Regions from separate parts of the Sporosarcina sp. SG10008 genome, predicted to be linked through region 1. Evidence: riboswitches for the same ligand, from Rfam matches in the RefSeq annotation. Region 1 holds a riboswitch; each other region holds the start of a gene.

Region 1 (4,227 bases):
GTGTATGCTCCTAATCTTTTACTACCATATCTCAATCCGTAGTAGTCCGCTAGTGTCCATCCTCTTAATCTTCTTAGGGGCTTAGTCCAGATTAATGCTCCTAAAATCATACATGTACCTAGGCCGCCCATTGTTGCGGACCCTTCAAAGCCTCCACTTGTATAACCCGAGCCGACAGCAGCAAAAAAGAATGGAGCTGCTAATAACGCGGCAATTAAACTCCCAGTTACAACGGATAACGGCATACTCCAGCCCGCCACAATTAAATCTTCAGCAGTTTTGACGCGCTTATATCCTTTATAGCCAATGTAATAAATAAAAACTAAATATACACAAAATACGATGATATTCATCAATTCAAGTGCTCCTCATCTATCTTTTATCCGTTCATAACTACTCCACCGTTTGGAGTTAGTATTTGACCTGTATAAAAATCCGCATTTTCTGATGCTAAAAATAACACAGTTTTGGCGATTTCCTCAGGTTGAGCCAAGCGCTTTAGTGGATATTTCGCTGACTCTTCCGCGATATAGTTTTCACCGAAAGCTTCGAGAATGCCAGTATATGTTCCACTAGGCGCCACAGCGTTGACCAATATATTCGGTGCCAACTCTCTTGCCAAAGCTTTTGTAAAAGCATTAATACCGCCTTTTGCCGCTGAATAATGGGTGAATTCTTCACACCCAAGACTTCCTATATCTGAAGAGATGTTAATAATTTTACCTTTATTTTTTTCCTTCATTCTTTTCGCCGCTTCTCGGCAATTATAAAAGTTTCCGTAAAGATGAACCTTTATCATTTTGTCCCACTGCTCATCAGTTAAATCTGTAATAGGAGCATTCTGTGCAAACCCGGCATTGTTGACAAGAATATCTATTGCTCCTAGCTGGTTGTCCATATACTGAAACATATCCTGCACTTGTTTAGAGTCAGATACATCCGCACAATATTTTAGTGCATTCACGCCATGGTCCTTCGCTTGTAGACGAACTGTTTCCGCCTCTTGATCGCTGCCAATATAGTTTATTAAAATATTTGCTCCCTGTTCAGCAAAAGCTAAAGCAATTGCCTTGCCTATCCCCATACTAGAGCCTGTAATGAGAACATTTTTACCGGTAAGCTTTAAATCCATTAATCTTCACTCTCCAATTTAAAGTTTGTAATTAGGGACTGCAGCTTCTCCGCAGTTTGGCCTAATGAAGCAGATGCTTCTTTCACTTCTTGCATCGACACCAATTGTTCTTGTGTAGCTTGTGAGACATTCAATGAAAACTCGGTAGATTGTTGAGATGTTTTCTTAATATTATTAACGGATGCGACTACTTCTTCAGAGGATGCAGAAATTTCTTGAGATGCAGCAGAAATTTCCCGGATTTGATCTGCGACTTCATCTGCAGATTGTACAATCCTTTTAAATATCTCGCCTACTTCATTCGTATAATCCATTCCCACTCTTACGTCTTCTTTTCCTTTTTCCATCACGGTTACAGATGCATTAGAATCCGTTTGAATCATATGAATTAGTTGGAAAATCTCTTTAGCCGACTGAGATGATTGTTCAGCTAAACGCCTTACTTCATCTGCAACGACAGCAAATCCTTTACCATGCTCACCAGCTCTGGCTGCTTCAATAGCAGCGTTTAGTGCTAACAAATTTGTTTGCTCTGCTATAGCAGTAATAATGTTCACAATGTCGCTAATCTTATTAGAATTAGCATGTAAACCATTAATAGTTTCCTCTATTTGTTCTACAGATGTATTAATTAATTGCATTTGATCAATCACCTGTTGGACAACCTTATTTCCTTGTTCAGCAGCAATTGAGGCTGTCAGAGACGATTCAGAAGCCGTATTGGCTGAATCAGCGATTTGTTGTATGCCACCTGCTGTTTCTTCCATTGCAGCTGCTGTTTCTTCAGTCATCACCAAAGAAGTTTCAGCATTTTGAGCGATATTCTTCATTTCTTTCGAAACGTTTGTTGAACTAATATACGATTCTGTCGCATTCATAGTTAGCTGATTGGCTGATGATGCAACGTGATCAGATGTATTTCTAATGTTTAATATGACATGTTGCAAATTTGAAACCATTGTTTTTATCGATTGTGAAAGTTGTCCAACTTCATCATTTGTAATCTGGAGATCCACATCGTTCAATTCTCCATTTGCCACTTGGTCTGCAACAATGACCACTTTTTTAAGTGGTAATAGAAGCCGATCAATTGTAAAATACAGCAATACTAATAAGATTGAAATTCCGATTACTGCAATAATAATCTGTTTTGTAACACTTTTTTTAATGATGGTATCAATATAATCCGCAGAGTAATCAATTCCTAACACTGCAATTGTATTTCCGCTTTCATCTTTAAGAGGGCTGAAAACTGTTCGCCATGATCCGAATGAGTCCTCAAAGATGCTTGTTACCTCTGATTGATCATTTTTAATTGCGAGCTTAGCAGTATCTACATGGACAGGAGCAAGATCAGTAAACAATTCCCCCGCTTCATACGCTTCATTCAAATTTTCCGTATAGCCGATAGGAGTGACACCATTATCCTCCATCTCCCATATATAACTCCAAAACATGATTCCCTGTTCTTCCCTTATGCCATCCAAGGTACTTTGCATTTTCAAAAATTCAGGATCGTCTTCCCCTTGAACTTTCAATAGACCATCTATATCTTTGGAATCTAGGTTCATGGCTGTCAATAAGCCAACACTTTTTAACTCTTGTTCTAGGTCATTTTCTAACTGGCCGTTCAATTGAGAAATACTTTGTGTCGTTAGAACAGTAAAAAGTGCTAAAACAATAATAGAAACTGTAAGTAAAAGCTTATACTTTAATGACATGTTTTTAAAAAAACGCATAATAATTATTTCCTCCTCTTCAATTTTTGTATCTTTCTTTACACATAAAAAAAGGCCCATTTCACAATGAAATAGGCAAATAAAAAAACTAGACTATTATCTAGCGTTTCTTGAGCAGCTCAGCCGTCATAGTAATAATTACTTTAGACCTGTAGCTTTGCGTCCCTACTTTTCAATAGGTTTGCCTATAACTATCAAAAAATATACCACATAGTCTAATAGATGGCAATATGAAGTACCAAAAGATTCATAGAGTAGTATAGTGACACCGCTTAATGTCCTGCTTTCAAAACACCCAAACTAGTATATAGTCATTGGTTAAAAAAGAAAAATAGTGCCTTTACTCCCCCGACCATATTTATTTTCCGCTGTTTTAAATTGTTACATCAAATTCTTTCCAAGGATAGCATTGCTGGAAATTTCAATATCAAAAGTATTCTCATTTCTGGCAACTTCAACCTTTATTCTTCCAGGTAAGAAGCAATGCCTGATATGCTATAGAAAGGTGCTGCTATGAAAACGCTATATAAAAATGCGAATAGCTTGCTCGACCTATCTATTTGTTTATCCTGTTTCATCAGATCTATCTTGCCCTTTTACTATTGAGCATTTTTACTTTTTTCCACTAACCTGTCCATTTGGTGCAATAAACAACAAATTACATAATTCAACATTTCAATAATCAATTTGTTGTTATTGCTTATCGTCAAAAATTATTTCTATTTCTGTTAAACAAAAGTTTCAGATACTGAAAATTTCACAACCATTTTTCCGTGCAAAATACTTTTTTGGCACCTGTATCTAACTTCACTTGTTTGCCAATAGCTAATGGATGCATTGGATGGGTGTGGCACGTATCGAACTCAGCTAAAATGGGAATATCCATCCCATCTAATTGCTCTATCAGTAAGTCCAATGGCTGCTTGCCAGTACCTAAATCATCATACTGTTCATGTTTACCTAAAATAATACCAGCAACTTTATCAAAAAAACCTTGCACTTTTAGCATTGCAAAATTCTTCTCAACAATTGAGGCATTTTTCATACAATCCTCAATTAATAAAATATCGCCTTGTTTAATTGTAGGGAAATAAGAAGAGCCAATAAATCCATACATCGAATTCACATTGCCACCTATTAATCGTCCTTCTGCAACACCACTATGTCCAGTCACCCACTTATTATTAAAAAGCGTTTTCTCTGTCGTTTTTTCTAACCAGTTCACAGGCTCATCAGACCAAAATGGAGACATTGGCACTTCATAAGGTAGCTCTGTCTCTTTCATAAAATATTGTTCGAAATATTGATAAGTATCATTTACTAGTGGTTCAAATTCACCGAACGAAGGTATTAAAG
Region 2 (4,227 bases), 2.2 Mb from region 1:
AATAGGCTTCAATAAATAATCAATCGAATGCAATTCAAAAGCTTGAATCGCATAATCCCGATAGGCAGTCACAAAGACAATATATACATCTTTTTTTCCTTTTTGAATGAGTTCAGCTAAATCCAATCCGCTAAAGCCCGGCATTTCGATATCCAAAAAGGCCACTTGAAAATCAAGGTGCTTCATTTCCTTTAAAACATTAGGTGCATTTGAAAAAGTTTTAACGACTTCGACAGTACCTAATTCATTTAACTTGTTCTCTAAATGTTTCAAAGCCAACTGCTCATCATCGACTAATATTGCACGTATGACGAGAATCACCTTCTTTCCTGAAAAGAAACGCTTTCTTTCTATTATCTCAAGAGTGTCACAGACTTGCAATATTTAACAAATAACTGTTTGGCGGAGAGTGCAAGGAAACATGTCAGGAGTTTTCATCCGGTTAAATATAAATTATTGAGGCCGACTTGGAAGGTATCTGGTATCGGAGCTGTTTTGATAAAAGGCTGTGAAACAAATTAGTTGTCTGAGTCGTTTCGGATTAGACTGGGTGACTGTCACCCAGTCTAATAGTCGCGCGGCCAATCATATATCCCGCCACCCGATCATAACCGCCGGGCTGCCGATCATATATCCGGCCTACCAATCAAAACCGCCGGACTGCCGATTATATATCCTGCAAACCAATCAAAACCGGCGGACTGCCGATCATATATCCGGCCATCCAATCAAAACCGGCGGACTGCCGATCATATATCCCGCTAACCAATCATAACCTGCGGGCTGCCGATCATATATCCTGCCACCCAATCAAAACCGCCGGGCTGCCAATCATATATCCCACCACCCGATCATAACCAACGTTCAACCGATCATATATCCCGCCAACCGATCATAACCGCCGCGCTGCCGATCAAATATCCGGCCATCCAATCAAAACCGTCGCGCTACCAATCATATATCCCACCACCCGATCATAACCACCGTTCACCCGAGCATATATCCCACCAACCGATCATATATCCGGCCATCCAATCATAACCGTCGCGCTACCAATCATATAACCCACCACCCGATCATAACCGCCGGGCTGCCAATCATATAACCCGCGACCCGATCATAACCGCCGGGCTGCCAATCATATATCTCACCACCCGATCATAACCGCCGGGCTGCCGATCATATAACTTGCGACCCGATCATAATCGCCCGGCTGCCGATCATATAACTCGTCAACCGATCATAACCTCCGCGCTGCCGATCATATATCCCATCCGACTCTCCTCAATTTGAGAATAGAATCACTAGAACTATATTTAGCACTAAACAAACATTCAATTCACGCTATACGCCACCAAGCCCTTAGCATTGGCATACAATGCCGCGTTTGTTCGATCGGCAAGATCTAACTTTGCTAATACCTGACTGACATGTTTCTTTACAGTAAACTCTGTAATATATAAAGCCTGTGAAATTTGTTTATTTGAATGACCCAACCCGAGTTCGAGTAATATCTCCTTTTCCTTCGGTGTTAGCTGTTCGATATGCCTATCATTTTCAAAAGGGCTTTCCTTCGATTTTATCACCAAATCAAACACCCCTGGATCATAATACTTTCTACCTCTGCCGATAACTCCGAGGGCATGGATCAGTTCTTCAGGTAATGCCTCTTTTAATATATAGCCATCGACTCCTATTTCTTTTGCCTGTTTAAAGTCGTGCTCTTCCGTCGATGAAGTTAGCACAACGAATTTACAAGTTATTCCTTGTTGTTTCGCTTCTGTAATTAATTCCAAACCGGATTCATTTCCCAAGCGAAGATCCACTATCGCCAAATCAGGTGTAGTGTCATGGAATAGAGTTAGCGCGTCCTTTCTATTTGCTGCTTCACCTAGGATTTCAATTGCTCCATCTATAGTAAGGATAGATGTTAATCCTTTTCTTACTAATGGGTGATCATCGACAATAACAATTTGCATTAGCCACTCACCTGGACCTTCTCAAGTATTTTTGCGGTTGGAATTTCGATTTGTATTTCTGTCCCTATCCCGTGTAATCCACTTATCAAAAACGTTCCTGCAAAAGTACTTACAAGACGTCTCATATTGAAAAGACCGATTCCTTTTTCCGGTTGGCCTTCGGGTATGTGCGAATTAATTCCGATTCCATTATCATGAATTTCCAATACAGTTTTCGCGTCAAGTAAAGATAATCTGACTTCAATAGCCGTGCACTGGCCATGACGAACGGCATTTCCGCAAGCTTCACAAATAATTCTATAGAGTGCTTGTTTTAGTTCGCTTGATAGTAAAGCTTCATCACCCGTTATCTGATAATCAATTCGTATATCACTTAACCGTGCGTACTCGTCAAAATAGTTTTGCAGCCCAACTTGAAAAGATTTTTCGCCATTCTTCGTCGAGTTGAGACCGTATATCGTCGACCGTAGTTCCTTTAATGTAGTGTTGGCAGATTGTGAAAGAAATTGATATTCATCATTCAACTCAGTACTTGTCATACTTTTACTTTTTGTTTGTAAACTATGCAGAGAATAAACAATACCGACCAATCTTTGCGAAACACTGTCGTGGATTTCATTGGAGATACGATTTTGTTCCTTACTTACAATCATTTGCTCCTTCATTGAATCTGTATGAATTCTTTCGAGCATTATTTCACTAAGTTCGGCTAAAAACTCAAAAGGGCGATTGAAGAGTAATGTTTCTCTAGCCTCACTTGAACCGGAAATCTTAACGCCGATAACGCCGATAGTAGTGGAGGTTCTAATGACTTTCATCCCGTACCAATCCTCGTTAATTTTACTGACAAACAGTTCATTCTCCAGACGTATAGTATTCCATTCTTTTTTTAGGCCAGTTTCAATATGGGGATTACTCGTAGAAGATGCTAGGTAGCTATTTTGATGATTTATATCCGTTAACCAAAAGAATACTTCATCACTATGTGTAAGCTTGATGATAGATGCTATTATTTCTTTCATTATCATTTGAGGGCTTGAATTATCCATTAGGTGGAACAGTGATATACTGTGCTCCAATGTAGCTAGATACATATCATTCGTTTCGATGTTTTTTTTGGGGACGCGTGCTTTTCCTATATAGAAATGGGGAGTTTTCTTATGGCACCTTTTTAACATAATAACTAGAGTTTTTTTGATTTCCACTATTACTCCTCCTCATGGCATAATAAAACCTGACTAAATTGAACATATTGTCCAAATCTAATCAGGCCGGTTGCACCAATAACTCCATACATCCAAGGTGCCCATATAGAGGATGTATTTCACAGTTTCCGTTAATTATATTCTATTTTATAGTTCAGTATAACCAAGTTCCTCTAAATATCACGTCGCCTCTTGCGGTTGAAGAGGTTCTTTTTTTTTGTTATTAACTTGTATTTTAGCGAATTAAGACTTTTCAGTTACTTACTGCCCATCAGTAAATCAATATACAAGGTTACTTCTATAAGGTAGAGCTGTTCATCGAAGTAGAAGTGAACTGGTACGAAAGTGCACCGACTCTACACTAAAGTAGAAAACCGGGGTAGACAAACGATATCAGAAAATTACTCTTTAGAGTGAGGATGCCCGACTGGAATACTCCTATACTAAAAGTAGTTACAAAAATGGTAACGAGCCGAAAAAAGCATTGGAGGAGATTTCCATGAAAAAGTATGACACCTACTAAAGGGGTGTCAAGGATCACAACAGCTGCCAAACTATGAAAATGGTGCATGCAATCAAGGCTACTTTATCAGGTGAAAATGAACTCATACCTTAGATCGAAGAAGAAAATAATTTCTTCCAAGTCGCAGGGAAGAACAAAGAACAAGCATTCAATAAAAGCGAAAAAATACAAACTAATTGGAGGAAATTAAAAATGGGTATTAAACAGAAGCTAGCAATGGGTATCGCAACTGGGGCATTGGCTGTAAGTATGATTGGCGGGGGAACATATGCTTATTTCAACGATGTAGAAACAATGACGAATACATTCGCAGCAGGTACTCTGGATTTATCGCTAAACCCTGAGACAATTATTGGTGTAACTAAGATTAAGCCTGGTGACTGGATGGATCGCACTTTCAAATTAGAGAACAAAGGTAACCTTGATATTTCAAAAGTATTTTTAACTACTGAATATACTGAAACGGTAGCAGGTTTTGCGGATCATATTGTGGTAGACTTCCTTAAAAATGAAGATAAAG
Region 3 (4,227 bases), 1.1 Mb from region 1:
CACGTAAAGTTGTGGAAGGGAAAGTCATTTTTTACATGGTTGTCATAAAAGAAATAAATGTTGAGGCGATGTGGATTACGGTCGATAGTCCATTCGGTAGGGGCCGTATGCCGGTGGAGGACATAATCGGAGTGGAATGTGTTGAATAATAAACAGGGTAAAGGCGACCTCTCGACGAAAGAAGGTCGCCTTTTCAATCTGGTATCTGGGATAATACCGGATAGGAATTTATTGAATATTGCATTCGTTTGTAATGCAGCGAACATGTTGAAGTTTGTCGGTGCGCAAATTAGAATCGTTTGTTTATTTATGGAGGCATCGACTTGTTTAATTGAACCGGTAAATTAAAACGACCAATCCGAATAGGGAAAGGTCGATTTGTTTTTGAGTTTCTTCTATGGATAGTAATTACTTCCGACTTTTCACCTCTATTTTTAGAAGTTTTGCATCAGGTGATTGTTGAAGCCTGTATTAAAATCCAGTGAAACCAAGATGTTTTATACCGAATAATTTCTACCTAAGCATTGGGATTCAACATCTTAATGACAATAGAAGCATTTACATTAGCTTGTGTACCACCTATCACAGACGCAAGACCAACTGCTGCAGCAGAAGAATGATTTCGAAGGGTAAGAACATCGTTGGCTACTATGGCAATAATAGCCTGCCCGTTGTTTTGCTGAGTGCCAGCACCTGAACCATAGACTGTTCCGGGAACCAGCGATCCATTTAAAAACAGTGCAAATTGGTTAGGTTCCGTACCTGATACAGAGAAAGTAACCTCGTAGTCTCCCGGAACGTTAATCATAATTTGAGAGGTTCCAAGGGTATGCACAATTCCAGGTGTCATTAATCCATTTGAATCAAACAAAACATCAGCTTCTATAGGTACCGTTTGAGGAGTTAGATTGTAAATATACCCGTATTCGCATAACCCGCATGTGGCTCCGATAGTACTAGTGGAGCCAGCCTGCCCGATAGCCCTGATTGGCCCCATGAACACTCTTGGTACTCTACATATATTTTTGCAAGAACATGGACTGATGTGACATTTACTACATTTACGATTAGAGAAGTGGTTATTAAAATTCATTCTTTCACCTCCATCTGTAGTATCCTATTCTTGCAAAAGAGGAAATGAAGGGCAAACACCTTGTTGATTACTAAAAAAGAAATAGACAAGAGATTGATCCTGGTGAAACTGAAGAAATGTGTGATAAAGTCAACCACTTGTTTGAAAAGCTGGGAAATGAAAAGTGAGTAAAAAAACAGCCACCAACTCGATTGAGAAGGTGGCTGTTATTATGTTAAAAGTCGTGCGCCTGTCCGCATTTAATGTGTCCCCCTGAATGTCCCCCAACCACACGAATTCAAAAGATTTCCTACGACTTTACTTTAACGGCGTGGCATAGTCGATTAGTACCTGGATGCTGAAACTATCATATTATCACACTTGCAGAACGTACGTACGAAACGGCTGATTAGTCTAGCACGAAATAATTCATAGTAGCAACAATGCTTATGCCTCAAGGCTTATAAGGGGTTTAAATGAAAACAATATCCAAATATTCCACCAATTTGAAAAGTGAATGTGTCACTGTAGGCTTTCGCTAATTTGACTTCGAGGTTTTTAAATGAGTGGCCATCCCGTTACAAGGTTGTGGTGTACGAGCCATTGTTGCAGCGGGAGTTGTATGAGAAAAGGCAAGAGGCTTGGAAGTTATGGCGACAGTAATGACCTCGTTTGAAGGATGGACATTCATTATTTTGACTTTGTTAATCGCGTTAGGATTTTATTAAATTGGTTGGATGCATGGGCGGGGGAAGTGATGGAGTAAACACGAATTGTACATTTAAGATGAAAAAAAGACCGTAATTTCTTGGTCTTTTATGTTAGTGTACTATGTTTTTCAATAGATTTTATTTAATTGGGTAATAAGTCCATCAAAAAAAGGCTTCACGATAAAATCTGCGGCTCCATTTTCTAAAGCCTCAATTATTAAATCTTGAGTCCCTAAGGCTGAGCACATAACAACACGAGCATTGGGGTTTATTTTCTTAATTTCTTTTAGCGTAGCGATACCGTTCATATTTGGTAAAGTGATATCCAATAAAACGATATGCGGGAAGTGTGATTTATAAAGAGGCACAGCATCTTCTCCACTCCCAGCTTCAGCTACGACATAATAACCGTTACTTACGATAATCTTTCTTAATAGATTTCTCATGAATTTTGAATCATCTACGAGCATTACTGATTTATTGAAAATGATCCTCATCCTTTTTAACAAGTGATAGAAAGCAATACACTTGGTAACCGGCTACCATTACAAATAGTTGTATTAGGCCCTTGGCTTTGCGTCCTTACCTTTCGATAAGTTTGCCTATATACAAACTAACATACTTTGATAGAACAATCTTATGAAAGAGTCTAATACAAAGGAGTAGTAGGCAAATAGGTGGGTTATTAACATGTGCTGTCCGAAAAGAAAAGACCACTGATTAAAAATAATCAGCAGTCTTTATCACAGTCATCTTGAGATTTATGCCCGGAAATTTCGAACAACCATTGTTAATCCACGTTTTTCAAAATTATTGTCGCTTTCTCTTACCTATCAAAGCTACCTAAAATCATAAAATCTACAAGAATTCCACTCACTGGATTTTCTGAACCTAATACATTAATTCCTAGTACTACTATACTACTATTATTTGTGACATTAGCAGAGACGAATTTTGCAGCAACATTCTTTTCTCGCATTTGTACTCTCGGTCTTGCATTTATCGAAGGATTTGTAGAATATACGCTTGATACAGCATAGTCAATAGTTGTTAATAATGGAATACCATTAGATAATCCGTTTTCTGTGAAATAAAGTGTGGCTATACCATTTGCGTCAGATGTAGCTTGCCCATAAACAATCCGCTTTACTTTTTTTGGATTGGACTCTCCTGCCTTAAACACTTGAAGAGCTGTTGGTGCCATTAAAACAAACTCAACGCTCATAGCTATTCTCCCTCTGTAATACTTTGATATCTATTACAAACAACAACATTGATTAAATGTATGACTGGCTATACCTTAATATTCTTTATGCTTTTTATTAGCTTATTACATTCAATGTTCCTTGAGGATTCTTGCTTTTTTGCAAAGTGAAAATGCAGTGAAAGCCATCAAAATGTAGTACGCAGTTCGACCAAAATATGTAGCAGATGTGATGGAAACTTATTAAACTATTTTATTGCGAATGTAATAAAAACGAGCATTAAGGCTTGGTAGCGGTGAACGTGGAGGAAAACGACTTGAAGACAACTCCTTATAAAAAGGCAACAGAAATGTATATCGAAGTCATTGTAGCGGAAAGTGTGGATGAAATTCTAAACGAGGCCGAACCGAATCTACGGACTAAAGAATATGCATTTATGAAATTCATGAATGCGCCTAATACGCAGGATCACACAGATAGGGATTTATTACAGGAATTTGAAAGCACCACAAATGGCTTTTTGCAGGCTGACAGTTCGTTACTTTAACGCACAGTACGAGGAAATGGGAGACCCATTATATGCAGTAAATTAAGAAGAGGACTAGATATTATCATAACGAAATCAATTTCTTCCCCCAGGCACCTAAGCGATATAGAAGCAGAACCTGGAAAAAAACCACTGACTTTTAGTTTAAAGATAATGTGACTGTTTACAGTACGCCTATTAGCTTAAGCAGTAAAACTATTACAAGAATCGAAATAATAACACTTAGAATGTATCTCAAGGATATCCCTCCTTTAGAATGATTGTACCATGGTTACTGTAACTAAAAGTGTTTTTTTTAGGAGTTTATTTCAAATTTACAAGCTAGTGCAATAAGTGGGAACGCATAGTCTGACCAAAAAGCGAAGTAGATAACTGAATGATCTCATACGAAGAAATAATCAAACTTTTAACCCGGTTACTGTTAGAGGTGCTGAAAGATATTGAACGACGCACCAGGGATTGGATGTGGAGTGCTAGCGATAGGACGATCCGTATATTCGTCAGCACCAAACATTCTGTGAGGGAGTGTTAACCGTGGTGCAGCAACTTACTATTTTTGATGCGCTGTCAAAATGATAGAAAGGACTTTTACTGTCATATGCCGGTCCGCTCTATATGTATAAATTAATTTTCATAGAAATAATTCATTAATCTATATCGATTCACTCTCTATTCATTTCTTCTATATGATCA

What was found. Region 1 has a riboswitch for cyclic di-GMP ahead of ACGLYD_RS03880 (HAMP domain-containing methyl-accepting chemotaxis protein). Riboswitches for the same ligand answer to the same signal wherever they lie in the genome.
Region 2: linked by a shared signal. The riboswitch ahead of ACGLYD_RS15710 (sensor histidine kinase) and the one ahead of ACGLYD_RS03880 (HAMP domain-containing methyl-accepting chemotaxis protein) in region 1 are both predicted to bind cyclic di-GMP.
Region 3: linked by a shared signal. The riboswitch ahead of ACGLYD_RS08815 (response regulator) and the one ahead of ACGLYD_RS03880 (HAMP domain-containing methyl-accepting chemotaxis protein) in region 1 are both predicted to bind cyclic di-GMP.

The regions. Positions count from the first base shown of each region.
Region 1 is NZ_CP172607.1:769,121-773,347, reverse strand. It holds gene ACGLYD_RS03890 (sodium:solute symporter family protein) at 1-353, opposite strand, end outside; gene ACGLYD_RS03885 (SDR family NAD(P)-dependent oxidoreductase) at 380-1,132, opposite strand; gene ACGLYD_RS03880 (HAMP domain-containing methyl-accepting chemotaxis protein) at 1,132-2,871, opposite strand; cyclic di-GMP riboswitch class I at 2,982-3,067, opposite strand; gene ACGLYD_RS03875 (S66 peptidase family protein) at 3,629-4,227, opposite strand, start outside.
Region 2 is NZ_CP172607.1:3,317,199-3,321,425, reverse strand. It holds gene ACGLYD_RS15720 (response regulator) at 1-321, opposite strand, end outside; gene ACGLYD_RS15715 (response regulator) at 1,335-1,979, opposite strand; gene ACGLYD_RS15710 (sensor histidine kinase) at 1,979-3,184, opposite strand; cyclic di-GMP riboswitch class II at 3,242-3,323, opposite strand; gene ACGLYD_RS15705 (TasA family protein) at 3,900-4,227, shown strand, end outside.
Region 3 is NZ_CP172607.1:1,832,892-1,837,118, reverse strand. It holds gene ACGLYD_RS08830 (hypothetical protein) at 1-149, shown strand, start outside; gene ACGLYD_RS08825 (hypothetical protein) at 142-348, shown strand; gene ACGLYD_RS08820 (BclA C-terminal domain-containing protein) at 518-997, opposite strand; gene ACGLYD_RS08815 (response regulator) at 1,911-2,279, opposite strand; cyclic di-GMP riboswitch class I at 2,310-2,395, opposite strand; gene ACGLYD_RS08810 (hypothetical protein) at 2,609-3,007, opposite strand; gene ACGLYD_RS08805 (hypothetical protein) at 3,304-3,534, shown strand; gene ACGLYD_RS08800 (DUF6877 family protein) at 3,911-4,066, shown strand; gene ytzI (YtzI protein) at 4,197-4,227, opposite strand, start outside.